DNA from 3 places in the Ornithinibacillus bavariensis genome. Region 1 is predicted to be linked to each of the others. Evidence: predicted binding sites of a transcription regulator. Region 1 holds the regulator's gene; each other region holds the start of a gene.
The links. Region 1 encodes LexA, which represses DNA repair genes until DNA is damaged. Its sites were predicted from a motif close to CGAACATATGTTCG; they were not measured.

Region 1 (10,669 bases):
TAAGTCAGCACTACCTCCTAAGAAATACGGTACAGCTGTAGCAATAGCATTTAGCACTTCTCCAGATGAAGAACGTGTTGCTATAGATTTCCCAGGTTCATATACAGGTAAATTGTTTAACCAACCTTCAGGAAGCTCACCTTTCATTGCTAGCTCAAATTCTCTTGCTTCTTGCGGATACTTTTCCTTATAAGCAGCAAATAATCGGTTCCATTCCTCCTCTAGCTGTTCACCCTTTACCACAATTTTTTCTTTGAAGTCTGCATATACTTCCTCAGGTACATGAAAATCATCATGTCCCCATTGATAGAATTCTTTCGTTAAAACTACTTCATCCTTTCCAAGTGGTGAACCATGGGAAGCAGCTGATGCGGATTTATTTGGTGAACCATACCCAATAACCGTTTTAATTTCAATTAATGTAGGCTGTTCTGTATTTTCTTTTGCTGCTTTAATAGCTGAGCGGATTTGAGTAATATCATTACCATCTTCCACTCGAATAACCTGCCAGCCGTAAGCCTTAAAGCGCTCCTCAGTATTGTCAGAAAATGCCCGGTTTAATTCTCCGTCTAAAGAAATATCATTCGAATCATATAATGCAATTAGCTTACCTAATTTTAAATGACCTGCAAGAGATGCAGCTTCATGGGAAATTCCTTCCATTAAATCCCCATCACTAATTAAAGCATATGTATAGTGATCTACAATGTTCAGATTGTCCCTATTATATTTTGCTGCTAAATGAGCCTCAGCTAATGCCATACCAACAGACATCGCAATACCCTGCCCAAGTGGACCAGTGGTAGCCTCTACACCATCTGTATGGTGTACCTCGGGATGACCTGGCGTTCTTGAGCCCCATTGACGAAACTCCTTAATATCCTCTATCGTAACATCATACCCCGAAAGATGAAGCATTCCATATAATAGCATAGAACCATGACCTGCTGATAATACAAATCGATCCCTATTAAACCATTTTGAATTTTTGGGATTGTGATTCATAAAGTCCGTCCAAAGTGTATACGTCATTGGTGCAGCTCCCATTGGTAGACCTGGATGCCCCGAATTAGCTTTTTCTATGGCATCAATAGCCAATGTACGGATTGTGTTAATCGATAATTGTTCAACATTATTTACCATGATGTAGCTCCTTTCTCTTGCAATCGATTTATTTTTAAACCATGTTTATCTTATACTGAAAATGGTTGGTAAACAAGTAATACTATAATCGTTCATATATTCTCCACGCTTAGTGATTTCTATTTCTTTCTTGCATATCACGTAACTTTTGAGGTGTTACATCATTTCCAGTGGGATCAATAACTGTTAAGGTTTTTAATTGGTTTTTAAAGGAGCTACGCACATTCTTCAAATATTCTCCACGAAGCTTCTCTTGCTCCACCTTTTCTTTCTCTGTTAAACCTTCTTCACTCTTTGCCTTTTTTGCAAGTTCATTTATCCTTAAAAGTTTTTCCTTTGATAACAAAATAAATTTCCTCCTTCATCTTTCCTGCTAAAACAGAAACCCAACACGGGTCAGAATTCACATAGAAAAAGCAAGAACATTGATCTGTCCTTGCTTAAATATTACCTGTTCGTTTTGTCGGAATCAATTAATTGATACTCCTGATATCTTCTATGTACGGTTGCCTTTGAAACCTCATACCCTAACCCTCTTAATGTTGCGGCAATCTCGCTAAAGGTCAATTCCTTCTCACGGAGTCGAACTATTTCTTCAATCGGCACTTCCTTCCTTTCTCTTCCTGGTGCAAATTGGTGATTGGAAAGATTTTTAGTAGGATTATATCCATTGGCAACAGCCCTTTTCATTCCCCGTTTAATTTTAGCATTATGTATTTTCCGTTGATACTCTTCAACAATTCCAACAATTTGCAAAATCATGGAGTCTGCTTCTGCGATTTCAAGTTTCCCTTCATGTATGGCTGTATAAATAGAAATATTATGCTTTAATAATTGATGAAATAATGCAATCTTCGTGTTTCCTCTTCCAAGTCTTGTTTCATCTTGAATCAATAGACAATCCGCACGACCAGCTTCAAAATCCTGCAGCAATTCAAAAATGCCTTCCCGTTCGATTTCGAATCCACTTGCTTGTTCCTCTATACATTTGACTACTTCGAAGTGATAACGTTCCGCTAAATCATAAAGCTCTTCTTTTTGTCGTTTTAGTGAGGTTTCCTGTGATTTCTTTTCTGTACTTACTCGGCAGTATATAATAGCTCTCAAATTTAAAAACTCCCATTATGCACTAATTAGTGAAAGGTATAAGAATCCTAATGTCACAGCAAAAGCAGCAATATAAAACAAATCTGTCTTGTTAACTTTTCCAAACATCTCTTCATCACCCTTTCCTATCGTATAAGAACCTTTGTTCGCTAAATTTATTATAGCAGAACATACGCTCTTGTCAACACTTTTCTCGAACGAATGTTTGCGTTTTAATTTGATAGATGATAAACTAGCATTAATAAATAATATGAGCGAGGTGTTTAATAGATGACAAAAATGTCAAAAAGGCAACAGGCGATATTAGATTACATAAAAGATCAAGTTAGATTAAAGGGATACCCGCCATCTGTTCGAGAGATAGCAGAAGCTGTGGGACTTGCCTCCAGTTCCACTGTTCACGGCCATCTATCGCGTTTAGAGAGTAAAGGATATATTCGTAGAGACCCTACAAAGCCACGGGCGATTGAAATACTAGATTTAGAAGAGGAAAGTACTATTCCAAAAGATGAAGCTCGTTATGCACCGGTTATTGGAAAAGTAACAGCGGGAATACCGATTACCGCTGTGGAAAACATAGAAGAATATGTTCCAATCCCAAGTTCAACTGCTGGACCTGATGAAAACCTATTTGTTTTAGTTATTGATGGAGAAAGTATGATTGAAGCAGGTATATTAGATGGGGACATGGTTATTGTCAAACAACAAAATACAGCGCAGAATGGCGATATTGTCGTAGCGATGACAGAGGACAATGAAGCTACTGTCAAACGCTTCTTTAAAGAAAAAGATCATGTGCGCTTACAACCTGAAAATGCAACAATGGAACCATTAATTTATAATAATGTATCCATTCTAGGCAAGGTTGTTGGATTATACCGTCATATTCATTAGAACATTGAATTGAAAATCCGATAAGCTAATTAGCTTATCGGATTTTTTGAACTTTGCTGGTTATTAATTTAACTCTACTTATAATTTTTCTTTTAAATGCAAAGAGGTAATGAATTCGCCTAAAGCGGAACAACATTTGAATTATAGGACCTAGTCTTCTACAGTTAGAAAATAGAAAATAAAACATATAAAACGGAAAAAGGCACTCCCTGAACGGATGCCCCTATAAATCATATTTGTACGATATTCCAGCTTTTTCAGTAGCTGCTTTAGCTGCACTTCTTATTTCTTCTTTAACTTCATGCGGATTTTTGACCTTTTTCAAGGTAATCCGACGGTTGGATTCATTAGCACTAATAACTATAATGTCACCTACGTTTCTCACTTTATCTGTCAATGTCTGATTGACAGATATATCTTTTACTTTGAATAATTCGATATCATTTAAGGTTTTAGTCATCACGCCCTGTTTCCTAATCAGTATTCGCTCGTTAGTTAAAGTGTAATGCTCTTTCGGAATTTTAAGTACTCCTTCTTTATTCCCTTTGATTCCAAAATAATCAGTCTCAAACTCTAGCAAAGTTTTTTCCTCGCTCACACTTACCACTCCTTTTAATTAATAACTCCCTTAAGCCTAGAAAAAATAACAAAATTATTACAATATTACTCATTATTATAATATCTTATTTCGACTATAAATAAAATTACTAGTTTTGACATAAACGAACTTTATCCCAACTATGGGAACATCTGTTCAGACGTTTATTCCAGCGTACTACTAAAAACAGAACAAAAAAATACTGCCCTATTTAAAGACTATAAGGACAGTATTTTAAAATAATATTTTTTCTAACTTTGGGGGTGAAATAGGGGTAATTAGCATACAGTCGACCCAAAATCACCTACCACCCCAGACAAAAACATTGATATATCAAGCTTAATACATTGTTAAGTATTGTTCTCTTTCCCAAGGATGAACGGTTGTTCTAAACATATTCCACTCAATTTCCTTCGCTTCAATAAAATGCTCAAACAGGTGTTCACCCATAGCATCTACGATAACAGCATTCTTTTTAAGCTCTGTTAATGCATTCATTAGTGTAGATGGTAAATCTTCAATATGATTTTCCAAGCGTTCTTCTTTCGTCATTACATATATATTTCGGTCTACTGCTGGCGGAGGAGTTAGTTTGTTCTCAATTCCATCAAGTCCTGCAGCAAGCAACACAGATAGTGCAAGATATGGGTTTGCAGATGGATCGACACTACGAACCTCAACACGAGTACTTAGGCCACGGGAATTCGGAATACGTAATAATGGACTTCTATTCATCGCTGACCAAGCCACATAACTAGGTGCCTCGTAACCAGGTACTAGTCGTTTATAGGAATTAACGGTCGGATTAGTAACAGCGGTAAAGCTAGTTGCATGCTTCATGATTCCTGCTATAAATTGATAAGCTGTATCACTAAGCTGTAGTTTTCCTTTCGGATCAAAAAACGTATTCTCACCATCTTTAAATAGGGACATATTTACATGCATGCCTGAACCATTCACGCCAAATAGAGGCTTTGGCATAAATGTAGCATGAAGATTATGCTTTCTAGCGATTGTCTTAACAACTAGCTTAAAGGTTTGGATATCATCCGCGTGCTTAACTGCATCGGAATATTTAAAATCGATTTCATGTTGGCCGGGAGCCACCTCATGGTGTGATGCTTCAATTTCAAAGCCCATCTCTTCTAATTCTAATACGATGTCACGACGGCAATTTTCTCCTAAGTCTGTTGGTGCAAGATCAAAATAACCACCATGGTCATTCAGTTCTAGCGAAGGATCACCATTCTCATCCAATTTAAACAAAAAGAATTCCGGTTCTGTTCCAATATTAAACGCATCATAACCTAGCTCAGCCATTTTCTTAAGGTTGCGTTTAAGGTTATATCTTGGACAACCTTCAAAAGGTGTTCCATCTGGATTGTAAATATCACAAATAAAACGTGCAACCTTCCCTTTTTCAGATGTCCACGGGAAGATAACAAAGGTATCCAAGTCAGGATATAAATACATATCTGATTCTTCAATTCGAACAAATCCTTCAATGGATGAACCATCAAACATCATTTTGTTATCAAGTGCCTTCTGTAGTTGACTCAGAGGTATTTCTACATTTTTAATCGTCCCTAACATATCAGTAAATTGGAGGCGAATAAATCTAACATTCTCGTCTTTAATTTTTTGCTCAATTTCTTTTCGTGTGTAGCTCATAAAATCTCCTCCTACATTTTTAGAGCTGTACCTACGCACCATTCCTTAGCGTTGCGTAAAAAAACGTGCTAATTCTCCTTGGCGGAGGCTTGCTCTTCCGAATCTTCCAGCATCATTAATTTCTCTTCTCAAGATTTCTCTTAGCTCACGTTCAGATAGTTTGGGTTGCTTATTACTCACTTCTTGCTTTTCTTCTCTCTCTTCTTCGCCTGTAAGTAAAAGCTTAATTCCTGCAAGGTTCAAACCCTTATCCAAGTAGTTTTTAATCTCAAGAAGACGATCAACATCATTAAATGAAAACAATCGTTGATTTCCAGAAGTTCTTTCTGGAGTAACTAGCCCATGCTCTTCATAATAACGAATTTGTCTAGCGGTTAATTCCGTTAGCTTCATAACAATTCCAATCGCAAATAGAGGCATGGAACGACGATCCTTATCATTCATGACTAAGACCTCCCTTTAACATTCAAAATTATATTACGTGTAAGGTATTCTGTCAATAACATGTTAGATAACTTAACATAAGAATAAATTCTGTAAAACTTATGTAATAGAATAGTCAGCAGGAACTATTCCTACTGACTATTCATTATGCTTTCATTTTCTCTAGCATTACCTGAGCAGCCTCTGTAATCGCAATTTTTACATGTGCATAGGTTAATCCACCTTGCACAAATGCTGTGTATGGCTCTCTAATCGGCCCATCGGCAGACAATTCAATACTTGAGCCTTGAATAAATGTTCCAGCTGCCATTATGACTTCATCCTCATAGCCAGGCATTTCACTTGGATATGGCGTCACATATGAATTAACTGGAGAGTTCTTTTGTATTGCCTGACAGAAAGCAACCATTTGCTCTGCGGTTTGGAATGTTACAGACTGTATAAGATCCGTTCTTTCCGCTTGATAGTTAGGTTTTGTCATAAAACCTAACAGTTCAAGAAAACGTGAGGTAAAAACAGCTCCCTTTAATGCCTCTCCTACAACATGTGGGGCAAGGAAAAACCCTTGGTACATTTCCTGCAAAACATTAAATGTAGCACCAACCTCTTTCCCTAAACCAGGTGCGGTTAAACGATAAGCACATAATGTAACCAGATTTTCTTTTCCAACAATATATCCACCAGCTCGTACAATGCCACCGCCTGGGTTTTTAATTAATGAACCTGCAATAATATCTGCTCCAACATGTAATGGCTCTCTATCCTCCACAAATTCCCCATAGCAGTTATCGACAAATATTATAATATCGTTTCGTATACTTTTAACAAATGTTACCATTTCCTTTATATCCTCTATTGTAAAGGAAGGGCGATCTGCGTATCCTTTAGAACGCTGAATAGCTACGACCTTAGTATGTTGATTAATCTGTTCTTTCACCTTTGGATAATCTATTCTTCCCTCACTAGTTAGGGAAACCTCTTTATAGGAAATCTGGTATTCTCTTAGAGAGCCTGTATTCTCTCCTCTTGTCCCGATAACTTCCTCTAATGTGTCATATGGTTTGCCAGTAATGTACATTAATTCGTCACCTGGTCTAAGCAAGCCATATAAAACCGTTGTGATGGCATGCGTTCCAGATACTAACTGCGGCCGAACGATAGCGGATTCCCCGCCAAATACCTCAGCATATACAGATTCTAATGTATCTCGTCCTATATCATCATAGCCATAGCCACTTGTCGAATTAAAGTGGCTATCACTAACTCGATTGTTTTTGAATGCTTCTAGTACCCTTTTCTGATTTTTCTCTACCGTGCGATTTATATTGGCATGAATATCTGCAATGTCTTGTTCTGCTTTTAATACTACCTCTTCCAACATCTCTTATGCTTTCTCCTTTACAGTGCCTTGTAGTGGATGATCCATCCGGATATATCCACTTACTACATATGTTTCTGTCTCATTATCAAATTTTTTCTCGGTAATTATTGTCTCATGCCCTAAACGATTTAGCAATTGGCCATTATCTGCTTTCACTCGAATCTGGTAGGATTCCCATTCCTCTTTTAATACTTCTTCCACTTTTTCACGTAACCGTAATAAATCTTCGTTATTATAAGCACTTATCATAATATAAGGATGATTCATTGGGATAAAATCCTTTTCGAGTAAATCCTTTTTATTGTATACAGTTAGCATTGGAATGGTACTACTATCTAACTCTTCCAATAGTCTTATAACGGTTTTCTGATGCTGCTCATGGTCAGGATGGGAACTATCCACGACATGTAATATGAAATCAGCTTCCTTTACCTCTTCAAGCGTAGAACGAAACGCAGCAATAAGTGTTGTAGGTAAATGTTGAATAAATCCAACCGTGTCAGTAAGTAATGATTCAAAGCCAGACGGAAAATGAATTTTTCTTGTTAATGGATCTAGTGTAGCAAATAGTTTATTTTCTTCTAATGATTCACTATTTGTTAAACGATTAAACAAGGTCGATTTTCCTGCGTTTGTATAACCAACAATGGCGATTTGGAAAACGTCATTTGTTTTTCTCCGTTTACGATATTGATTACGCTGCTTTACAACTTGCTTTAATCCCCGTTTAATATCGTCGATTCTTCTGCTAATATGACGCCTATCTGTTTCAAGCTTTGTTTCCCCTGGACCTCTTGTTCCAATCCCTCCACCGAGTCGAGATAGCGCTACTCCTTGACCTCGTAATCTCGGAAGTAAATATTCCAGCTGAGCCAATTCTACCTGGAGCTTCCCTTCCTTTGTTCTAGCTCTACCAGCAAAGATATCTAAGATCAATTGACTTCGATCGATTACCCTAGTATTAAGAAATTGGCTTAAATTTCTTGATTGGCTAGCAGATAATTCGTCATTCGCTATAATTAATTCAATATCTAGCTGGTCAATTATTTCCTTAATTTCTGCCATTTTACCTTCACCAATATAAAAAGCAGAATGTATTCGTTCCCTATTTTGCGTAACCACTTCCAGAACCTCTCCACCTGCCGTATCGGCTAGAGATATCAATTCTTGAAGGGAGGACTCAAATAAATCATCCTGCTGGTTTGGCTTCTTAACGGCAATGATTAGAATTTTTTCCTTCGACATGTATTACAACCTTTCCTAAGATGATTCTACAATAATTATTCGTATATTGACATTACCATATTGCGTCCATATCTTCTAACTTTAAATCATTACCAGTCAATAGTATTAGTTCGTCTGGAGATATACTGTCCTTGTATAGTAGACGTACCGCTTGCATTCGAATGGCATGTTCCATAACATTTCGGATAAACCTAGCATTGGAAAAATTTCTTCCAGGATTATTACGTTGCTTATATAAAAAGTTCCTCAGCTTCCATTCCGCATCCTTGGATAGTTTATACTCTCGATCAGAAGCCATTTGCCTTGCGATTTCCATCAATTGATCAACCTCATAATCTGGAAAATCTAAAATAAATGGGAATCTGGATTTAAGTCCAGGATTAAGAGTTAAAAATCGATCCATCTCATACGGATAACCAGCTAAAATTAAGACAAAGTCTCCTCCACTATCCTCCATATGTTTTACTAGGGTATCGATGGCTTCTTTACCAAAATCTCTTTCTCCACCTCTTGCAAGAGAATATGCCTCATCGATAAATAGAATTCCCCCCATTGCCTTTTGAATTAGTGAACGAGTTTTTTGGGCAGTTTGACCAATATATTCACCAACTAAATCAGCCCTCTCCGCTTCGATAAAATGTCCTTTAGACAAAAGATTCATATCAAAATATATTTTAGCCAGCTTTCTAGCTACAGTTGTTTTTCCTGTACCAGGGTTCCCTTTAAATAACATATGCAAAACCTGCTTTGTATTGGATAGACCCATCTGACTCCGTTTTTCATTAATAATAATTGTTGCATAGATCTCTTTAATTTTTCGCTTTAAACTCTCCATCCCAACAAAGGAGGAAAGCTCTTGATCGATGTGAGCAAAGGGGGCTTTTCCATGATAATGTTGATTGTTATGTTCTTCCGCTTTCGTTACCTTATTATCATGTAATACAATATTTATTTGACCATTTTTTTGATGAATCTTTTGAGATGCCAACTTTATCACTCCTTAGTCAACATATTATACGTCTGGAAGTAATAAGTTGTGACAAATGCCTATATACTTAACTTAGAAAAAGGTCTGTATCCCACCGTACAATAAATTGTAATGTACTGGAGGGAGAACAGACCTTTTATGCACTACTTAATTGGTGTAGCTATTACTTATTCTTTATCAAGATTTACATTTTTAGCTGGTGCAAATGTGGAAATAGCATGCTTAAAGATGAGCTGTTGCTTTCCTTCAGACTCTAACAATACCGTAAAATTATCGAATGCCTTGATGATACCTCTTAGCTGAAATCCGTTCGTTAAAAATACAGTGACTGAGATATGTTCTTTTCGCAATTGATTTAAGTATTGATCCTGGATATTTACCGTTTGTGCCATCACATTTCCTCCTCTTTTCTATCTATACTATATAATTCTACTTATCTTTTTAGAAATCCTGCTAAAGCTGTAAAAATCTCAGCAAATTTCTCATTTAATGTTAATGGTTCAAGTTTATACCAATTAACATCCATTTTATTCTTAAACCAAGTAAATTGCCGCTTAGCATATCGTCTTGAGTTCCGCTTCAATAACTCAAGACATTCCTCTAAGCCTTTCTCACCCTTTACATAAGGGATTAATTCCTTATAACCGATTGCTTTCATTGATTGATAGTTTTCATAACCATTCTCCAGCAATTTTCGAACCTCATCTATTAACCCATTCGATACCATTTCATCTATTCGGTTATTAATACGGTTATACAGAATGTCACGTTCCATTTCAAGCCCGATTAACATGCTATCATATGTACTTTCATTCGATTGTCTCTGCTGATATTCAGTCATGGTTAAACCGGTTTTTTCATATATTTCCAGTGCCCTAATCACTCTTCTAAAATTGTGAGGATGAATTTTCGCTGCTTGAATTGGATCAATTACTTCTAAACGACGAAACAATGGTTCAATTCCTAGGGTATTCATTTCAGCTTCTAGTTTTTGTGTTAGAACGTCATCCCTCTTTTCATCAGAAAAATTATAACCTTGAAGTACTGCTTGTATGTACAGACCGCTCCCTCCCACAATAATTGGAAGACGGTTTCTCGATGCAATTTCCTCTATATATTGTTGAACATAATACTGGAAATCTGCCACAGAAAAACTCTCATCAGGGTTTTTAATATTAAGCATATGATGTGGAATACC
Region 2 (10,669 bases), on a different contig from region 1:
CCTCGATATACGTGTTCGTAATAGCCTGTGCCCAAACAACTGGACGACTTTCTGGATCCATTAAGCGTACAGCTTCGACTGTTGCAGCACCTAACGCATTATGGTCTGGGTGAACTGCATGCTCCGGATAGTGAGTAATTACTAGGCTAGGATTAATTTCCTCTAGGATTCCCTTCAAATGCTGTGCGACTTCATTTCGATTCTCATATTCTAAAGTTTTGTCACGGTAGCCTAAAAGTCGTAATTCCATATCTAACGTCCTGCAGGCAGCCATCAGTTCTTTTTTGCGAATCGCTGGTAAAGTTTCACGATTTGCAAAGGTGGGATTTCCCATATTCCTCCCCATTTCACCTAATGTCCCACAAAGATAGGTCACTGGTACTCCTTGCTCTCGAAATTTTGCAATGGTTCCTGCAGCACCAAATGACTCATCATCAGGATGCGGATATATGACAACAACATGTTTTTCCATAATTTTCACCTTCCTTACTATTAGTAACTAAATGGCGTTTCACTAATTTGTAGTGCTACCATTAATCTTCCTTCACGGTCATGACCTGCCATTAAGAGCTTTTCTCCTTCGAAAATTTCCCAATCGGTAAGTCCCTCCGCATAAATCCAGCCAATATCCATTTTTAACCCAGCTCGATAGGATTTTCCATCACCAACAATTTTAGCTTGGTTAAAACGTACCTTCGCATTCCGGATATAAACACCAACATTATATGCTTTCTCATTTACATGACTTGCATATGCACCATTTGTCGTTTCCAAATGAACATAAACATCTTTATTGATAAAGCCTTCTAGCTTTTCTTGTACTTTTTCTAGTTCTATTGGTTTCATTGCGTAAACCTCCTTACATTCTATTTTTAGATTACCGAAACGGAAAAGCTTCGTCAAAAGTTTGAACTTCAAGACCAAATAAAAATAGGCAGCAATTTACTTGCCACCTATCCTTTAGCTCGACTTAATTTTTTCCTTTTTCTTAAGTTCTTCTGTTTGACGTTTAGCATCCCGCTCTAAAATAGGTTTTAAATAGTGACCAGTATAAGAAAGCTCCTCTTTAACTATTTTCTCCGGAGTTCCAGTAGCAATAATCTGTCCACCTCTTGCTCCACCTTCTGGACCTAAATCAATAATATAGTCCGCTGTCTTAATTACATCTAGATTATGCTCAATAATCAAGACAGAGTCACCATTTTCCACTAAACGATGTAAAACCTTAAGGAGACGACTTACATCATCCACATGAAGTCCTGTAGTTGGTTCATCTAAAATATAAAGAGTCTTCCCATTGGAACGACGATGTAGCTCACTAGCAAGCTTGACACGTTGTGCTTCCCCACCAGATAGGGTGGTTGCTGGTTGTCCAAGCCTAATATATCCCAAACCAACATCTACAATCGTTTGTAGCTTTCGTTTGATTTTTGGAAGGTTCGCAAAAAATTCTACCGCTTCCTCTATTGTCATTTCCAATACATCGGATATACTCTTCCCTTTATATTTTACTTCTAATGTTTCACGGTTGTATCGTTGTCCATGACAAATCTCGCAAGGTACATAAACATCTGGCAGGAAGTGCATTTCAATTTTTATGATTCCATCACCTTTACAAGCTTCACAGCGGCCACCTTTGACATTGAAGCTAAAACGACCCTTCTTATAGCCTCTTACCTTTGCTTCATTTGTTGATGCAAAGACGTCGCGAATGTCATCAAATACACCGGTATAGGTAGCTGGATTTGAACGTGGGGTACGTCCAATTGGTGATTGATCGATATTAATAACCTTCTCCAAATATTCTAGACCTTTTATTTCCTTATGTTGTCCTGGCAAATGCTTACTACGGTTGAGCTCACGTGACAATGTCTTATAGACAATTTCATTAACAAGTGAGCTTTTTCCAGAACCAGAAACTCCTGTCACAACAGTAAATAGACCAATTGGAATTTTTGCGGAAACATTTTTCAAATTGTTTTCCGATGCGCCAATTACCTCAATATATCGTTTATCCGGTTTTCTCCTTTTGGCTGGTAATGGAATAAACTTTTGTCCAGATAGATATTGTCCTGTAAGGGAAGCCTTATTCTTCATTACTTCCTCTGGTGTTCCACTGGCAATTATTTGCCCACCGTGCTCACCAGCACCTGGTCCAATATCAATTAACCAATCGGCAGCCATCATGGTATCTTCATCATGCTCAACGACGATTAACGAATTATCCAAATCTCGCATTTCCTTTAATGTATGGATTAAGCGATCATTATCCCGTTGGTGTAAACCGATAGAAGGTTCATCAAGAACATAAAGTACCCCTGTTAAAGATGAACCGATCTGGGTTGCTAATCGAATGCGCTGTGCCTCTCCACCTGATAAGGAACCAGCTGCCCTTGATAATGTTAAGTAATCTAGACCAACATTGTTTAGGAATTCCAAGCGATTATTAATCTCCTTCAATAAAAGCCTTGCTATCTGTTTTTCCTTCTCGGTTAGGTCTAAGCTATGGAAAAAGTTCATGGCTTCGGTAATTGAAAACTCTGTTACATTACTAATATGAAGTCCATTTATTAATACTGCTAGTGCTTCTTCCTTCAAGCGATTTCCTTTACAGGTTGGACAGTCTTTCTGCATCATATATTTTTCTAGACTTTCCCGAACATAATCTGATGAAGATTCCTTGTAACGGCGTGCAATATTATTTAGTACACCCTCAAACTCTATCATGCTATTTCGGACATTGCCAAATTCACTTTCATAATAAAAATGAATTTTTTCCTTACCACTTCCATATAAAATCTTATCCATTTGCTCTTTCGGAATATCCTTCACTGGGATATCCATGTCAATTTTATAATGATCGCATACACTTTTTAATAGCTGTGGATAATACTGTGAACTTATTGGTTCCCAAGCAGCAATCGCATGCTCATTTAAGGTCTTCGTCCAATCTGGAATAACTAGATCTAAATCGACAACTAAATTTGTACCTAAACCATCGCAACTAGGACAAGCGCCAAATGGACTATTGAAGGAGAATAATCTTGGCTCCAGATCACCAATGGAGAATCCACAAATAGGACAAGCGTGATTTTCACTAAAGACCAGTTCCTCTTCCCCCATTACGTCAACGATTATTTTTCCTTCACCAAGATTCAATGCGGTTTCAATCGAATCACTTAATCTTGCCTCGATGTCAGGTTTTACTACCACACGGTCAATAACTACTTCAATGGAGTGTTTTTTATTTTTATCAAGCTTAATTTCTTCTGTAACCTCTCGCATTTCTTTATCCACGCGAATTCGGACATAGCCTTCCTTCTTAAGCTTCTCTATTACTTTCACATGCTCCCCCTTACGTCCAGATATTACTGGTGCTAGGATTTGCATTTTTGTCCTTTCAGGGTATTCCATAATTCGGTCTACCATCTGTTGAACTGTCTGGGAAGAGATTTCAATACCATGCTTTGGGCAGGTTGGGTGACCAATTCTTGAATATAGCAATCTAAGATAATCATAAATTTCCGTAACGGTACCAACTGTGGAGCGGGGATTTCTGCTAGTTGTTTTCTGATCAATGGCAATGGCCGGTGATAGCCCTTCTATCGTATCGACATCTGGTTTATCCATTTGCCCCAAGAACTGGCGGGCATATGCAGATAAGGACTCGACATAACGCCTTTGTCCCTCGGCATAGATTGTATCGAAAGCTAATGATGATTTTCCCGATCCAGACAAACCAGTTATAACTACTAGTTTATTCTTTGGAATGGATACATTAATATTCTTTAAATTATGTGCTCTTGCACCTTTTACAGTAATCATTTTCTCAGCCATACATTGGTCATCCTTCCGCCTTAAGTTCAAACACGATATCACGAAGCTCAGCAGCTCTCTCGAAGTCAAGCGCTTTGGCAGCTTCTCGCATTTCTTTTTCCATGTTTTCGATTACGTTTTCCCGTTCTTTTTTGGTTAATTTTGAATAGCTCTTTGTCTTGCTTTCCAATTCTGGTTGTTCCTCTGCCACTGATGTTGCTCGAATAACATCACGGACATCCTTCTTAATTGTTTTAGGAGTGATATGATGTTCCTCATTGTATGCCATTTGTTTTTCACGACGACGCTCTGTCTCTTCGATGGCACGTTGCATGGAATCGGTTATCTTATCTGCATACATAATTACCTGACCGTTCTCATTACGTGCTGCACGTCCCATTGTCTGGATTAACGAACGTTCTGAACGAAGGAAACCTTCCTTGTCAGCATCCAATATAGCTACTAGAGATACTTCAGGAATGTCTAAGCCTTCACGTAGTAGGTTAATTCCAACTAATACATCATATTTCCCTATCCGCAAATCACGAATAACTTCAATTCTTTCTAGCGTTTTAATTTCAGAATGTAAATATGCAACTTTAATCCCAATGTCCTTTAAATAGTCAGTTAAATCCTCTGACATCTTTTTCGTTAATGTCGTAATCAGTACACGTTCATTTCGCTCTGTCCGCTTATTTATTTCTCCAATCAAATCATCAATCTGTCCTTCGATTGGTCGCACCTCGACCTTTGGATCTAATAATCCAGTAGGACGTATAATTTGCTCTGTCATGACTGGTGTATGTTCCAATTCGTATGGTCCAGGAGTTGCCGAAACAAATATGATTTGATGAACCTTTGATTCAAACTCCTCAAACTTTAAAGGTCTATTATCTAAAGCAGATGGTAAGCGGAACCCATGATCCACTAAAACCTGTTTTCTAGCTTGGTCACCATTATACATTCCACGTATCTGTGGTAACGTAACATGGGACTCATCTATTACGACGAGAAAGTCTTTTGGAAAGTAATCCAATAGTGTATAAGGTGTTGCACCAGCTTCTCTTAGGGTTAGATGTCTAGAGTAATTTTCAATTCCTGAACAAAATCCCATCTCACGCATCATTTCCAAATCGTAATTTGTACGTTGTTCTAAGCGCTGTGCTTCTAATAATTTATTTTGACTACGTAGTTCCTTTAATCGCTCTTCTAGTTCTTTTTCAATATTAGCGATAGCTAGCTTCAACTTCGCTTCACGAGTAACGAAGTGAGATGCCGGAAAAATTGCCACATGGTCACGGTCACCGATAATTTCCCCTGTTAATGCATCAACTTCTCGTATTCGATCTATCTCATCTCCAAAAAATTCAACGCGAATACAATGCTCTTCATGAGAAGCTGGGATAATTTCAACAGAGTCTCCACGTACACGAAATGTTCCACGTTGAAAGTCAATATCATTCCGTGCATATTGAATATCAACTAATTCTCGCAGAAGCTGATTTCGGTCCTTCTCCATTCCCATTCGAAGCGATAATACCTGGCTTCTATATTCCTCAGGAGAACCTAATCCATATATACAGGATACGCTTGCCACAATCAATACATCATTTCGTTCAAAGAGCGAAGACGTTGCAGAGTGACGAAGCTTATCAATCTCATCATTTATACTTGCATCTTTTTCAATAAACGTATCTGTAGAAGGAACGTATGCTTCTGGTTGATAATAATCATAGTAGCTGACAAAATACTCTACCGCATTGTTTGGAAAAAACTCTTTAAATTCACTATATAATTGTCCAGCTAGTGTCTTATTATGGGCAATAACTAATGTAGGTCTATTTATTTCTTTTACCACATTGGAGACAGTAAATGTCTTACCTGTTCCAGTCGCCCCTAATAATGTTTGATGACGTTGTCCAGCTAATATCCGTTCTACCAACTCATCAATTGCTCGCGGTTGATCCCCACGTGGTTCATATTTTGAAACTAATTCAAACTTGTTATTCTCCATACCTTCGCCTCCGTTCCTAAATCTTTTATTAGTTTATCACAGAATAAATCTATTTTAACATAAATACGAACTAACATTCGATTATTTTGCATTATATTCTTACTATTATTTTATCCAATCTTTTAAACACAAAAACAACTGCCAATACGGTTAGCAGTTGAAATCTTGACTACAGGCAAATTTCCTGCAATATTTCTGGTAAAGATTTTTTATCTAGATGACGATGAAAAACATTTACAGCTTCCTCATACAACGTTTTTGCTTCCTTATTTTGAAAGAAATCTTTAATATGTGATTCGACATTTCCTAATCCTATATTAATTGGATAGATTACTCCTAATTCTTTTAATTCAAGCTCATTCACCTTTTCCTGGCCTGGTAGCGCGGAGCAAGTGAAAATAGGTTTACGCTTCATCAAACACTCACTAACTGTCACCCCACCTGGCTTTGTAACAACGGCATCTACTTGATCATAAATTCCATTCATTTTTTCTTTATTTTCGATATAATTTATTGGGGTAATCAAAGGATCATTTTTTTGCTGTAATCTTTGATACAGTTTCTCATTTTTCCCACATAGAACGATATAGTGAATCGTTGGTTTCGTAGGAATTAGCTTCTCAATTGCACCCATTCCAAGACTTCCTCCTGTTATCAGAACAGTTAACCGTTTATTCCTTGAAAGACATTGGCTTGTTTTCTTAAAAATAGGATGGATAGGAATACCAGTAACGTAAATAGTTGATTCATCAACACCTAGTTCTAGTAAAAAATTCTTCATCCTTATAGAGGGTACTAAGTGATAATCAATCCCTGATATTCCCCAAACACGGTTAACAAAGAAATCGGTATATACATTTACAGTAGTCGCTTGCAGTTGATTTTTTTGCTTTAAGACACTTGCTAGATTGGAGGGGAGGGAATGGGTGCAAAAAAGAATTCTAGGCTGATTTTTTTCCATTAACCTCTTAAAAAATGAAGTAAACAATACTTCATAGACTAATTGTCTTGAACGGTTCGTTTGGTTGTTAACTGCAAGATACTGATACAATTTATCATAAGCTTTTGGCATTATCTTAATCCAGCTTATATAAGCTGTAGAAACAAGTCTCTCTATTGGTCCGTAACTATAAGAGAGTATATCTACCTTTTCACAATTCAGCGTTTGAAAGGTATTTTGTAATTCCTTCATGACAGCATCTGCCACATGATGGTGACCAGTAGGAAGCTTTAGAAATGGTAGGAATAGAGCATTTTCTTTTTGCCTAATTTCCATATTTTCAATCCCTTCAATTACCAATGCCACAAAGAACTTTAACATGTTATAATCCTTCTCGAAGGAGGATTACCAATGATATATATTATTTCTTTGCTAATATTGCTATTTATACTTTTGAGTATTTTCTTATATAAAGCTAATCAGAATACAAAGGACATAAAGCTCAATAAAATCCAATTATCTACCAAGCATTCATCCAACCATTCTTATCTATCTATCCTACATTTATCCGATTTGCATTTAGAGAATATCTCTATAACTGCTAATGAACTGGCAGAAAAACTTCAGTATGAAAAACCTGACATCATTGCATTAACAGGTGATTTTCTCGATCGAAAACGTTCCATCCCTAAGCTCGATGCTTATTTAAAGGTCCTACAACAAATAAAGCCAAAACACGGTATTTATGCTGTTCTCGGTAACCATGACTATGTACTAAATCAATACAATTTACAGAAGCTTATTCAATGCTTAACTCGATATGGCTGTCATGTGATGCAAAATTCGAGTTTAACGATTGAAATCAATAAACAGCTCATTAATATTATTGGAGTGGATGATTACAGTACTAATCGTAGTGACCTAAAAAAGTCTTATCAAAGTATCCAAGAAGGTATAAATCTTGTTTTAACCCATGACCCAAATTTAGTATTAGAAATGGATAACTATCCGTTTGATTATTTGTTAGCAGGTCATTTCCACGGAGGTCAAATTCGGTATCCAAAGGCCTATCATCTTGCTAAAATGGGTAAGCTGCCTCGCCTTAACATGATTAAAGGCATGCAGATGCATAATGATTCCCCATTTTACATTAGTGAAGGATTGGGCCAAACAGGAATTAATATTCGAGTTGGTAGCCGTCCAGAAATCACCTTTCATGAAATTGCAATTTAGTCCCTCTTTTTCATAATCCATATCTACTGATTAGCTCATCCTTTGACATAAATAAATAGACTGGCTCTTGATGAAGGGATGAGCTAGCAAGATAATTTATCGGTGAAAATGTTAGTCTTTTATAATTGCGATACAATGCGTTTGAAATGTTTACATTATCAAAACCGAGCCTTGCTGAACCCTTGTGTAAAGTTGTAATTCCAATGATGCCTTTAATTTCATTTGCTCGTTGATGATTATTTACGTACTCCGCGAGCATGGGAAGTGCTTTTTTCACCATGTGATAAATATACACAGCTCTTTTCGTATCACTAGTAACCGCATAAAGTTCATTCATTATTTTGACGTTATGTAGATGAATCTTAATCAATAGGTCATCTTTATAAATAACTGTGCCATCCTGTAGAATTGTACTTCTCCCTTTGTATTTTGTTAACCGCACGCGAAACAAGGTGCGTCTCTGTTCTTCATCCATAACATATCTTAGTCTTGTTAATGAATAATAAACAGGATCTAATACACGCCAAACCCCTAATAAATAGCTTTTCATTCATACGATTATCCTTCCTGTAAAAATTTACATATTTAGTTTGTGTGAAAAACAATAAATTATGACTAGAGGAGTACACAATTTAAAATCTTATCTATCCTTAAGCTTAATAAGTTTTATAGGAAGGAAAGCTATATTTCACTTTACTAAAAAATCCGTACCACAATGAATGTGGAACGGATTTTAAGAATTCTACCTACTTATTAAGTTTTCGATAAGGTTCTCCAGCAAAAATCAGCCCTAATTCATGATGATCGCCTTCATACATAGCACTTTGAACAAAGCGAATTTCTCCATCCAAATCAAATAGCTCCATTTTGAAAAATGAACCAGTTTGCTGTAAAGCTTCGTAGAGCTCTTCTTCACTTTGAATTTTTATACCATTCACTTTCGATATTGTTTCACCTATCAATATGTTTAATCGGTCTGCTGGTGAGCCTGGAATAATTCCAAGGACCCTTAAACCATCATTCGTATGGTTGAAAAAGGGACTTTTCTGAAGATCCTTCACACGTTCTCGATAATTAATCCATTCTCTTCCTACAATAGCTACCATAATTGAAACGCTGGATAACGCTGGGATAAAGATACTGCCTACTGCAATTCCGAAGACAACCATTGCCAAGCCCAGCATAGACATGGATAACTTTTGTGCAACCTTATGTGGGAGCCCACCTCTTATACCATGCTCTATTCCAAGTAAGAATGGAAAAAGAATTAGAGCATAATGCTCATCTCCGAATGAAAGATATGGCCAGTAGGAGGCAAATGGTTCAATGAGTCCGGTTGGAACTAATAAAAATACGGGTATTATAGCTGTTTTCTTGATAAAATGCTTACCAACCCAGCCTCCACGCTTTCCCTTTACAAGTGTTGGAAACGTACCATTTCGTTTAACCCTATTGATAAAATGGGCCTCTACAAATAAGAATAACCCTCCTAAAATAGCCAGTCCGATAAAATTAACCTCTCCATCCATCTGTAAGAAACGAAAATACTCTGGATAACTAGATATAATAAGTAAAACAACATAGGTTATCCCTATCGTATAACTTGGGGAAAGGAATGAAAATCGAAAAGATAGGCTAAGTAATATCATTACTACACTCAATATGAGAATCGTTTCATATGTAAAAACCATACCAAAACCGACAATAAGAATGGAGTATACAATCCCTATTAAAATTGAGAAACTCCATGTATCCTTCCATTCAAAAAGTATATCAAATACCTTCGTACCAAAGTACTTTCGCTCTTCTTTAATACGCTTTATCCCCGACAAAATTATAAAAATAATTGCCCAATAGAATAGTGGATTTACAAATAATTTACCAATCCCTTTTCCTATTTCTATTAACCACTCCTGTAACATAGCTAATCACCTTCCGATGTACATACCTAAACCTAATTATAACCCTATATATTCTCCATTTGTCGAATTTTTTCCTGCTTTTTTGGAAAAGATTTCGTACGAGATACTTGTTTGTATAGAGAATCGTTAAAAAATGAGTTGCCAGCCGAGTTTTTTTTCTATTGGATTTTCATTTATGATTACAATTTAAGTTTGTAAGTGATATATTGGTTTAAAACTGATTTTAGGCTATTGATATTGTTCGTGGCGCTTATTTTGGGGAGGTAAAACAGCTTTTCGTTACCGTTTTTGTTTGCGGTGCAGGTTTTCGGGAGCAATACGAGCTTTTGGTTACCGTTTTTGTTTGCGGCATATGTTTTCGGGCGGTAAAACAGCCTTTGGTTACCGTTTTTGTTCGCGGCACAGGTTTTTGGGAGCAATACGAGCTTTTGGTTACCGTTTTTGTTTGCTGTGCATGTTTTAGGGCGGTAAAACAGCTTTTGGTTACCGTTTTTGATCGCGGTGCAGGTTTTCGGGTGGCAAAACAGATTTTGGTTACCGTTTTTGCCAGTGGCACAGGTTTTCGGGAGCCAATACCAGATTTTGGTCACCGTTTTTGCCAGTAACACAGGTTTTCGGGAGCTAAAACAGATTTTGCTTACCGTTTTTGCCAGTAACACAGGTTTTCGGGAGCTAAAACAGATTTTGATTACCGTTTTTGCCAGTAATACACGTTTTCGGGAGCTAATACGAGCTTTTGGTTAC
Region 3 (10,669 bases), on a different contig from region 1:
CTTCGTTAATTTAAGCGCATGAGTCATTTCTTGTTCTATACCGCTAAACGTATCCTTTAGTTCCCGTTTAATAATTTGTAACCAGGGTAACTGATCCTCTGACCAATTTTCAGGAATCTGATAAACTGCAGCTAATTCATCGAGCCATGCATTTGGCCATGGGCTTTGAATTGCAAAATTATAAAGGGATAGAACTAGCTTTTCTACATCCACATCGTTTCGATCTCCAGAAAAACGATCAACCACTTGAAAAAATTTCTCCTGGCCATCCCCTTCTTTACCATACCAGTCCTCAAATAAATCATCGAGAACATCTTGCTGCATAAGATCTGCTTCCATATCATTTGCAATGCGAAAACTTGGATCAATGTCGAGTAAGTATGCATATTGTTTCACGATATCTAAGCAAAAGGAATGTAGTGTTGATATCGATGCACGCTGTAAAAGGGATAATTGCTTTTTTAAATGAACTGATGTTGGATCTTGTTCTAATGCTTTTTCTAGGGCAAGTCCAACACGATTTCGCATTTCCTGTGCAGCAGCATTTGTAAACGTTACAACGAGAAGGGAATCAATATCAACTGGTTTTTCTTTTTTTAATAGCTTTTGAATAATTCGTTCTACAAGTACTGCCGTTTTACCTGAACCTGCCGCTGCTGCAACTAATACATCACTGCCTTCCGTATAAATAGCTGCTTCTTGTTCTTTTGTCCATTTAACCATTGATATCCCCCTCCTTTTCTCTTAGTTTCTCTAATACCTCATCCTCTTTCATTTCGGACAATCTTCTAAAATGATTGGTTTCAAGGGAGGTGTCAAACTGACATACAGATAGAAACGGGCAGAATGTACAAGCTACCTTTTGCTTTCTTTGATACGGATTTAAGTGAACAGCTCCACTCGTAATATCAATCCCAGCATGTAACATGAGATCATGAATATGATTCCGTAAGTCTTGAAATGTCTCATTACTTGCGATTTTAGAGTCAGATCGGAATGCTCCGTCCTTTTTCAAACCAGCTGGGATAATTTGACTAAATCCAGTATTCAGAGATGTATCCATCATCTGAATAACTTCTTCGTTATTAATCAATAAGCCTTTCATTTTGTAACTCTTAAATATTTCTTCCTCTAATTTTTCATCAGACAATCGGGAATCACCTGTGATCATCGGATTGTGTACATGAAAATAAAGTACACCAGCTGGTGTCGCTTTTTTTCCTAACCAGCTCTCCGATTGGGATAAGACAACATCTAGATAAGTAAGCATCTGTAAAGCAATTCCATAGTATACATCTACCATGTCTAGTCCTCTTGCACTAGATTTATAATCGATGATTCGCAAATATAAATCCTCTTGATTGATTGCTTTATCTACCCTGTCAATCCGACCGCGAAGCCTAATTTCATATCCGTTTGGTAATGTCAATGTTACAGGCTTTAATCGATCTTGCTTAGAACCAAAGCCAAGCTCTAAACCAACAGGTGAAAAATGACTTAATCTTGCCTGTTCACTGAGGACATAGGCTGCTCGTGCAATTACCTGCTGTAACTTGTATTGAATATATTGATACCTATTGGTACTATGCAAAATTTGATGCTGTAATATTGGAGCAAGAGTCGTAACGGCACGTTCTGCATAAGCATCGGTATCCTTTTTAGATAAAATGGCAAAATCTCGTCCCTCTTCTTGTATCCATTCGGTAATCATTTTCAATGCCTCATGAAAAAGGTTCCCAATATCTGGTGCATCTAATTTATATGTTCTTCGTTCATTTAACCCTAAACTATATTTTGCAAAATGCTGATACGAACAGCTGTAATAAGTTTCTAATCGAGAAACACTTGCCGTTAGTTCTCTCGGATATAGTTGTTCAACTGTTGCTGTATCCATGTTTGTTGGTGTATTTTCATAATATAAACTCTGTAATATGGTGTACGTTGTATCATACTTACTATGATTCTCCATGTACCAATTTAAGACATGCCACCATACAGGCTTTACAGGGTATCCTTTTCTACTTCTAGCTAGCTGAGTTGTGAGCGCAGATCTTGTTTTAATAGGCGTAGTAATAAAACGGTCTGCTTCAAATAACTCATCCGGATCCTGCAATAGAAGATGCTCTTTACAGGATGGAAACATATCCTCCATCCGTTTGATTAGCTGAGATGGCATTTTCGCTTTTCCTTCCTCATCACTTAGCGGATAACTAACCCACAAATAATCAGAAGCAGATGTAAAGGCTAAATACATGTAGAACCAGTCATCTAAAAGCTGTCTTTTACTTGTATCCGCAAGCTTCATTCCGCTCGATGCTAATAATTCACGCTCCACCTCGTTAATCATTCCATCTGATGGGGGCTTTAATGGCCATACCCCTTCATTAACACCTACTAAGAATGAGCATTTGATTCCACTAATTCGCGAACGGTCAATGGTTCCAACAATTACATGGTCGATGCTTGGAGGTACGTGGGAAAACTTTAACGTTTCTAGCCCTGCATCTAGCGTAACACGGAAGGTCGATAAGGACATCCCTTCACTTCCTGACAACTCCACCATTTCATCCAATAGATCAATGATGGCATTCCAGACCTGCTCCTGTTCACGTCCCTTTTCTAGTTGACCACTCTCATCAAAGTAGGTTCTCATTTCCTCAAGTTTTGCTGATACCCCTATGTTCTCTAATAAGGTAAACAGGACTAAACAAATTTCCTGTATAGTTTCTGCGGCTCTAATAGCTTCGTCAAAGCTACCTAGAGCTTGTATCACCTGCTTACGATAGCGATTGATTCGTATTTGCATTTCCTTTTCAATATCTGTCTGTGTTGCTTGTTCAAAGCCACGGAATCGCTGGAAAATCCAATCATCCTTACTTAGCCACTGCTTTCTTGTCCGAATTCCATATTCTAAGCAATAGTTTTCTAGCTCATCAATTGCATCACTGGTTAAAGGATATTCTTTATCAGTAGCTGGAATAAATCCCGTCTTCAGCATACGAAAAACTGCATCATACCGCCAGTTGGCCTCCACTACTTCTAATACAGAACGTATAAACTCTATCAAGGAATGGTTTAACATCGTCCGTTTTTCATCAATGAATACAGGGATATGGTAATCCTCAAAAATAGTTGAAATAATATCCTGATATGTTTCTGTTTGACGGATCAATACTGCTATATCCCGATAGCGGTAATTTTCTTCACGAACTAATCGCAATATCTCCTGTGCAACCCCTTCAATTTCCGCACGTGGATGTACTGCTTCTGCAAGGAGTATAGGAGCATCACCATGAAAAGCTCTCGCCGGACGTACATCAAAATAACGCTCCAAATGAATGAAATACGGTCTATTCTGAAATCCACTATCCTCAGGGTATAGAACTACGTGATCCTCTATTTTAATGTCATTCAATTCAGCAATTTGCTTTAAGGTTTGATAGGTTTCCTTTGTCTGATGAAATAAATCTAAATCAGAAATAATTGGACTATCCACATGGTCTACTGTTAATGATACTGTCACATGCTTACATTTTTTTAGTAGTGTTTCTACTACTACTAATTCTTTTGGTGTAAACCGGTGGAATCCGTCAAAATAGATTTCCGCACCTTCTAGAGATTTTGCCTCTTCTATCTTCTCCGCTAAAAGACTCAATTGATCCTCACTATCAACATATTGACCGGATAATGCTTGTCCTAATTTTTCATAGATAAAATGGAGGTCATCTAGTTTTTGTACTAGAGAAACCTCCCCTGGCTCCTTATGAGCATATTGATTTATCCAATGTCTTTGTGCAAGTAAAGCCTCTGGAGATATGTCATATCGCTTGAATTCCGTGATGATTTTCTCAAGCTGATTCAAAAAGCCCTGTTTCTCAACTGCTTTTTGGAAAACCTGCCAATCCCCTTCTTTTTCCTCAATAATTTTTCGGAGCATCATCTGTATTCCTACAGAGCTAATAAATTTCCTTGTAGCACCTCCCGTTTCCTGTAAAATTATCCAAGCTAAACGAGAAAAACTTGTTACTTGTGTTCGAATACTCCCTTGAAATCCTCGGTCTCGGAACAAGGCATACTCCTGTTCAAAGGTCATTTGATCTGGAACAATATAAAAAATCGGCGGACCCTGGGGGTTACCTATTGATTTTTCTTTTATTTCTTTGTATGCATAGTTACTTTTTTCAGTTCCTGACCTACCTATAATAAATCGGAGCCCCATCTAAACGCCCTCCTCACTAATGAAAAAAACTCCTGACTAATTACATGTTCAAGACAGAAGTTTTTGATTTTAAATTTATTCTTTCTCAGCGTCAGTAGTTTCTTCTTTTTGCATTGATTTAGAATGTAACTTTTTTTCTATGAATTTACCTACTAACCAGAAAAGCGCAATACATATTCCTACTACAATTGTTTTCGTTGGATTTTGAGCAAATGATACAATACTAGATCCTATATAAGAAATTGAAAATATCATAACAGATTTACCAAGCAATACCGCTAAAATAAACTGATACATATTTATTTTCGATAAGCCTGCTACAACATTAATAACAGAGGATGGCGAAAACGGAAAGCACAAGAGCAAAAACAATGGTCCAAATCCGTGTCTTTCTAGCCAGCCTGTTACTCTATTTACTTGTTTATTCTTGCGGATCTTCACAAAGATTTTTTTGTCCCCTAAATTTCTAACAATCAAGAATACAATTATAGCACCTGCACTAGAACCTGCCCATGAAAACAAAAAACCTTCCAGTAAACCATAAGCTGCAGCATTTGCCATTACAAATACAACTAACGGTAAAAAGGGAAGAAAAGCTTCTATAAATGGTAACAATATTCCGGGTAATGGCCCTAAGCTTTCATAATTCTTTAGTAATTCCATTATGTACTGATCGAGTTCATCATTTCTAGCAGCATTCTGCCAATCTGTTATAATACTAAACAAATTCATCCAGTAAATCTCCTCATCAAGGCCTTTATATGTACTAACTTTATTTTAATAGAATTTCCCTGTTATGAAAAGCTTTAACCAAGTTTCATTCACTTATAAACGTTTTTAACACAAAAAAATAAGCCTCTACCCTTCCTTAATCAATTAATTAATATACATTCCTGTTTATTATAGTACATTAGCATACGTTAACGTTTCTCCACATTTTTTTGCTTTTCAGTGTATTTTTTGCTTATTTTGGCGTATAATAGAACAAACGTTCCTAAAATGGAGGGTAACATATGCGCTATCTGACAGATGAAGAATTAAACATAGCTACTCGCTTTCTTTTTCTCTCGATGGCAATTGTCGTGATACAGCAAGATATAGGAAGCATCCAAAAGGGTCCCTTTAAAATAAAGGAACCATATATCCAGCTTTTGGAAAAGATGAATTCCAATGCCTTGACAGAGCGCCGACAATTACGTTCTACAATGGAAAAGAAAAAGCTTAAGGTAATGCTTTTAAATAAAAATGATTCCTTTTCTTCCTACCTTTTTATATGCAAAGGAAAAGAGGAAAAGCGAAATTACTTTAACCCAGCTATTCGAAAAAAAGTGCAAGAAATAGTACAGGAAATTATGTGGAAGTCCTTGTCCCCGGAACAGTCTTTGGTTGCTGCAAATGCCTGATTCGATTGTCTAATAAGTAACGAAATTGTGCGGTTCGATGTATTTGATTCATTACTGATCCATAGGAAGCGTCTAAAATAATCCGCTTTCCATTCCTGAAGATAATTTCAGTAGTTTCATTGGTCGCACGGCTGACATGTTCAATATGGGAATGGGCAATCCATGAGCATTTTGCATTTGTTGGAGATGTTGTCGGGAAGAAATACATGCCACTGGAAGGATCAATCGATATTGGGGCCTTATGGGTAATTCCACAAATATCTCGCGTCCCGTCTTGTCTGCCCTTAAGACTGGAACCGAAGAACTTACAGGCATGATCGATGAGTTTGCTAGGAGGTTGTTCTACCATATATTCTGCTTCTTCCTCTAGAACAACAGTATGTACAATTCCTTTTGCACCTTTTTCTGCAACAACTGCAAGGGTGCATGGGGTAATTTCGTGTAACGGGGAGTAAAATTCATCTATTAGCATGATAATCATCCTTTCATTTCGATATGAAAGGGTGAGGCTTATATGTATTAATGTAGCAAATAAATCACTAAATTGATACATATAACAGCCATTTTTCAACAAAATTCACTTTTAAAGCTTTATTCCTTCTCATTTCCATGATTTTCGGAAATATTTCCATATACTGCTTCTTTTTCTAGCTTCAAATCCCTGTGATATGTCTCTTTTGCTAGGAGAAAATCGGGATTTAAAAACGTAAATGTATTTAATTCTGGGATATCTTCTTTTCTAACCATTTCGTCCCTCCTTAGAATAAAGTATGGAGTATTTTCCATTTTTTCATACAAGTATACTAAAAACACTTCAAAGTTAGATACTGACACTAACGTTTGAAGTGTTTTAACTTTAGGGATATATTTTTATTAATAAAGTAAGTTAACGAGGTCTTCTTTCGTAATTTTACCTAAATAATGTGCTACATCAATCTCTTTTAATGCTTCTTCAATAGCATTTTTATCATGACGTACACCGATTAATTTATTTTCTAGATCTTTTACTTCTCCAAGACCAAAGAAGTCTCCATAAATCTTACAGTTTTCAATTATACCTTTGTTCACATCTAGGCGGACATCCAATAAACCAGATGGAAACTTATGAGATGCTTGTACATTAAAGGCAGGTGATTTTCCATAATTCCATTCCCATTTTTGGTAACGTTCTTCTGAGATTTTGTGAATATTATTCCAATCTTCTTCTGTTAATTCATAGCGTGGAACATCCCTCACATCTTCTACCTGGAAAATATGCTTTAATATACGCTCTTTAAATTCTTCCATTGAAATGTTCTCTTCAAGAAACTCAGAAATATTAGCAACACGGCTTCGGATAGATTTAATTCCTTTGGATTCAATTTTCTCCTTTTTCACCTTTAAAGCTTTAACGACATTTTCAATTTCTGAGTCAAGCATCAATGTCCCGTGACTGAACATACGTCCTCTTGTTGAGAACATCGCATTACCAGAGATTTTACGCCCTTCTACAACGACATCATTTCGTCCTTGAAGCTCTGCGGGAACACCCAATTCATTTAACACCTCAATAACTGGCTTTAGGAACTTTGCAAAGTTATGAAAGCTTTCTCCATCATCTTTTGTAATGAAACTAAAGTTTAAGTTTTGTTCATCATGGTAAACTGCTCCACCACCCGAAAGACGACGAACTACTTTAATACCGTTCTTCTCTACGTATTCTGTGTTAATTTCTTCAATAGTATTTTGGTTTCTGCCAATAATGATAGAAGGCTTATTAATATAGAACAGTAGGTATGTATCCTTCTCACCAAAGTTTTGCAAAATGTATTCCTCTATTGCTAAATTTATCATTGGATCTGTAATACCTTGGTTATCTATAAATTTCATGATAATCCCCCTTCTAATAATCACTAATTTCTACATTAAGTTTATCGAAAAAGAATATTGTAAGCAAAGATTAACCCTTAACTCTCCCAGGTAACTCCCTCTGCTGCTAAACGAATTTTCCCACTAAAAATGGCTGATGCCTGCTGTACTAAATCTTGATGATTACCGTACTGTGGTAAATGACTCAAAATAAGCTCTTTCACCTTTGCTTCCTTGGCTATAGAGGCTACTTCCACACATGTCATATGCCCCGCTCCTGAACCATCTTGGTCAGCATAGAAATTGCTATCTGCGACTAACAGATCAGCATCTTTACAAAATGGAATCCATTCATTCTGGTAGCTAGTATCTGCTGTATAAACAATAGATTTCTCTCCATCGGTTATCCGCATTCCATAGCATGGAACAGGATGCTTTGTTTTCAAAAAAGTAATTGAAAATGGTCCGATGTCTATTGAGCCGGTTGGATCATATGCAATGCCCTTTGTATAGTCATGTGTTAATTTGGCAAAAGCATCTTTATCTTCGGTATGTCCATAAATAGGTAAGATATCTTTCTGATTACGGACAAGCGATTTTACAAGCCTACCATATTGCAAGACACCAACATCAGCAATATGGTCCTCATGATAATGTGAAAGAATAACAGCATCAATATCCATAATATCCTTATATTTTTGTAATCGTGATATAGCTCCACTTCCAACATCTATCAGAAGTGTGAAGTCATCCTTTTCCAATAGATAGGCTGATGTTGCACTTTCTGGAGCTGGAAAGGCTCCCCAATAACCAATAATTGTTAACTTCATTTTCTAATCACCTCAATAATTAAAATTGTTGTAACACAGAATTGACCTGAAACATACTGTTATAATACAATGAAAATACCAAGTAAAAGGAGGAACACATATGATTACGAATATCCTTGAGTTTTTCCGAAATCTTCCACCTAAAAAATGTCAGCAATGTGGAAGAAAAATAAATGAGCAAGCTGATTGTTACATTAACATTTGCGAAGAATGTGATCATCCAGCTAGATAACTCAGACTAAGGATGACAACCATTTGTATTCCTACACAATTGTACGCCTTTCACAGATTGGAAACAACCTTTGCGTAATGCTAGGTTGTTAATTTTTTTGTTAAGAGTCCCCCCTACTCTTTGTCTTCTAACTTTTCTCCCTTAAATCAACCAAAAGTTACTCTATTAAAAAATATCTGAAAAAATAATACCCATCTTCCTAAAATTGTATTATAATATTTAGATTACCGAAATATTATTTGGGGAAAGGGGATTTATATATGACAACTGCAACATCTAAAAGACTATTACGTGCCGAGGTACCAGAGGAACAAAAGTGGGATTTAACAGATTTATTTTCGAGCACGGAAGCTTGGGAACAAGAGCTACAAGCAGTGCAAGATGAAATTACCGAGGTTACACAATATAAAGGGAAACTTGGTTCTAATGCGAAAACTTTATTAAACTGTCTAACCACTCTAGAAAACTATCAAGAACGTTTAGTTCGTGTTGGTACATATGCAAGTTTAAAGTCTAGTGCTGATGGAAGTGATCCAGAAAACCAGCGAGATGCTGCAAAAGTATCTTCTGCCATGGCTAGTATTGGTGCCAAGCTCTCTTTTATTAAATCCGAACTATTAACTTTATCCAAAGAAAAAATTGAAGAATTTTTAAATGACGAAAAAGAATTACAAACATATCAAAAAATGCTTGAGGATATTTTGGAAGAAAAGCCTCATACATTAGCTCCAGAAATAGAGGAAACGCTAGCCGCCTTAAGTGAAGTCCACGGCTCTCCATATATGCTATACAGCCGTAGTAAAGCATCTGATATGGTGTTTGACTCCATCTATGATGAAGCGGGCAATGAACTTCCAATGTCTGCCGCATTATATGAAGATCGTTATGAGCTTGAAGCAAACACAAAGCTAAGACGTGACGCATATGAATCATTTACAAAGACATTAAACCAATATAAAAATACATTTGCTGCAAACTACGCAACTGAGGTTACCAGACAAGTAACTATGGCTCGTTTACGAAACTATAATTCTGTTACAGATATGTTATTAGCACCACAACAAGTTACAAAGGAAATGTATCAAAATCAATTAAAGGTCATTCAAGCAGAGCTAGCACCGCATATGCGTCGTTATGCAAAGCTAAAAAAAGAAAAACTAAACTTAGACGAAATGAGATACTGTGATTTAAAAGCACCACTAGATCCAGAATTCAATCCAAAAACAACTTATGAAGAAGCAAAAACGGTAATTTTAGATGCACTTAAGGTGATGGGTCCAGAATACCTAGAAATCATGGAAAAAGGATTAAATGATCGTTGGGTAGATTTATCTGACAATGTAGGAAAAGCAACAGGTGCATTCTGTTCTAGCCCATACGGAGTACATCCATATATTTTAATTACATGGACAGATACAATGCGAGGCGCGTTTGTACTTGCACACGAATTAGGCCATGCGGGACACTTCTATCTTGCAGGAAAAAATCAATCCTTAGTAAATACGAGACCTTCAACATACTTCGTTGAAGCACCATCGACACTGAATGAATTGCTTCTTGCCAATCATTTGATGAATGGTACCGATGATAAGCGAATGAAACGTTGGGTTATTACGCAGCTATTAGGTACATATTACCACAACTTCGTTACACATTTGCTAGAGGGAGAATATCAGCGTCGTGTTTACGAATTAGCTGAAGCTGGTACTCCTTTAACTGCAACAGTATTAAATCAACAAAAGCGCGAGGCTCTAGAAAACTTCTGGGATGATTCCGTTGTATTTGATGAAGGTGCTGGTTTAACCTGGATGCGCCAACCTCATTATTATATGGGACTTTATCCATATACTTACTCTGCTGGATTAACTGTATCCACTGCAGTTGCAAAGCGTATTCAAGAAGAAGGAAAGCCAGTAGTTGACAGTTGGTTAAACGTTCTTCGAGCAGGAGGCACATTAAAACCACTAGAACTAATTAAACAAGCTGGAGTCGATATGTCAAAACCGGATGCTATTCGAGAAGCAGTTGCTTTTGTCGGATCATTAGTAGATGAACTAGAGAATAGTTACGAATAAAAATATTTTTGAAATAGCCTAGTCGAGGACTAGGCTATTTTTTGTGTAATTATTGGATTGAT

Region 2: a site for LexA is predicted at 5,897-5,910, ahead of uvrB (excinuclease ABC subunit UvrB). Genes of this name have one in related genera too.
Region 3: a site for LexA is predicted at 5,201-5,214, ahead of HNR27_RS05600 (YhjD family protein). Genes of this name have one in related genera too.

What each region holds. Positions count from the first base shown of each region.
Region 1 is NZ_JBNPWZ010000008.1:30,172-40,840, reverse strand. It holds gene tkt (transketolase) at 1-1,143, opposite strand, end outside; gene HNR27_RS13580 (DUF896 domain-containing protein) at 1,253-1,489, opposite strand; gene HNR27_RS13575 (YneB family resolvase-like protein) at 1,591-2,250, opposite strand; gene lexA (transcriptional repressor LexA) at 2,521-3,144, shown strand; gene HNR27_RS13565 (PH domain-containing protein) at 3,368-3,742, opposite strand; gene glnA (type I glutamate--ammonia ligase) at 4,082-5,413, opposite strand; gene HNR27_RS13555 (MerR family transcriptional regulator) at 5,459-5,857, opposite strand; gene HNR27_RS13550 (methionine gamma-lyase family protein) at 6,003-7,238, opposite strand; gene hflX (GTPase HflX) at 7,242-8,483, opposite strand; gene spoVK (stage V sporulation protein K) at 8,536-9,471, opposite strand; gene hfq (RNA chaperone Hfq) at 9,639-9,863, opposite strand; gene miaA (tRNA (adenosine(37)-N6)-dimethylallyltransferase MiaA) at 9,905-10,669, opposite strand, start outside.
Region 2 is NZ_JBNPWZ010000001.1:591,889-602,557, reverse strand. It holds gene bshB2 (bacillithiol biosynthesis deacetylase BshB2) at 1-472, opposite strand, end outside; gene HNR27_RS02750 (YojF family protein) at 493-846, opposite strand; gene uvrA (excinuclease ABC subunit UvrA) at 961-3,837, opposite strand; gene uvrB (excinuclease ABC subunit UvrB) at 3,845-5,830, opposite strand; gene HNR27_RS02735 (MGDG synthase family glycosyltransferase) at 6,000-7,151, opposite strand; gene HNR27_RS02730 (metallophosphoesterase) at 7,182-8,003, shown strand; gene HNR27_RS02725 (YkoP family protein) at 8,014-8,553, opposite strand; gene HNR27_RS02720 (PDZ domain-containing protein) at 8,750-9,925, opposite strand; gene HNR27_RS02715 (hypothetical protein) at 10,252-10,530, shown strand.
Region 3 is NZ_JBNPWZ010000002.1:338,972-349,640, reverse strand. It holds gene addA (helicase-exonuclease AddAB subunit AddA) at 1-723, opposite strand, end outside; gene addB (helicase-exonuclease AddAB subunit AddB) at 716-4,219, opposite strand; gene HNR27_RS05605 (TVP38/TMEM64 family protein) at 4,295-4,951, opposite strand; gene HNR27_RS05600 (YhjD family protein) at 5,233-5,622, shown strand; gene HNR27_RS05595 (competence protein ComK) at 5,570-6,094, opposite strand; gene HNR27_RS05590 (hypothetical protein) at 6,214-6,369, opposite strand; gene lplA (lipoate--protein ligase) at 6,496-7,491, opposite strand; gene HNR27_RS05580 (MBL fold metallo-hydrolase) at 7,569-8,300, opposite strand; gene yhfH (protein YhfH) at 8,401-8,532, shown strand; gene pepF (oligoendopeptidase F) at 8,793-10,607, shown strand.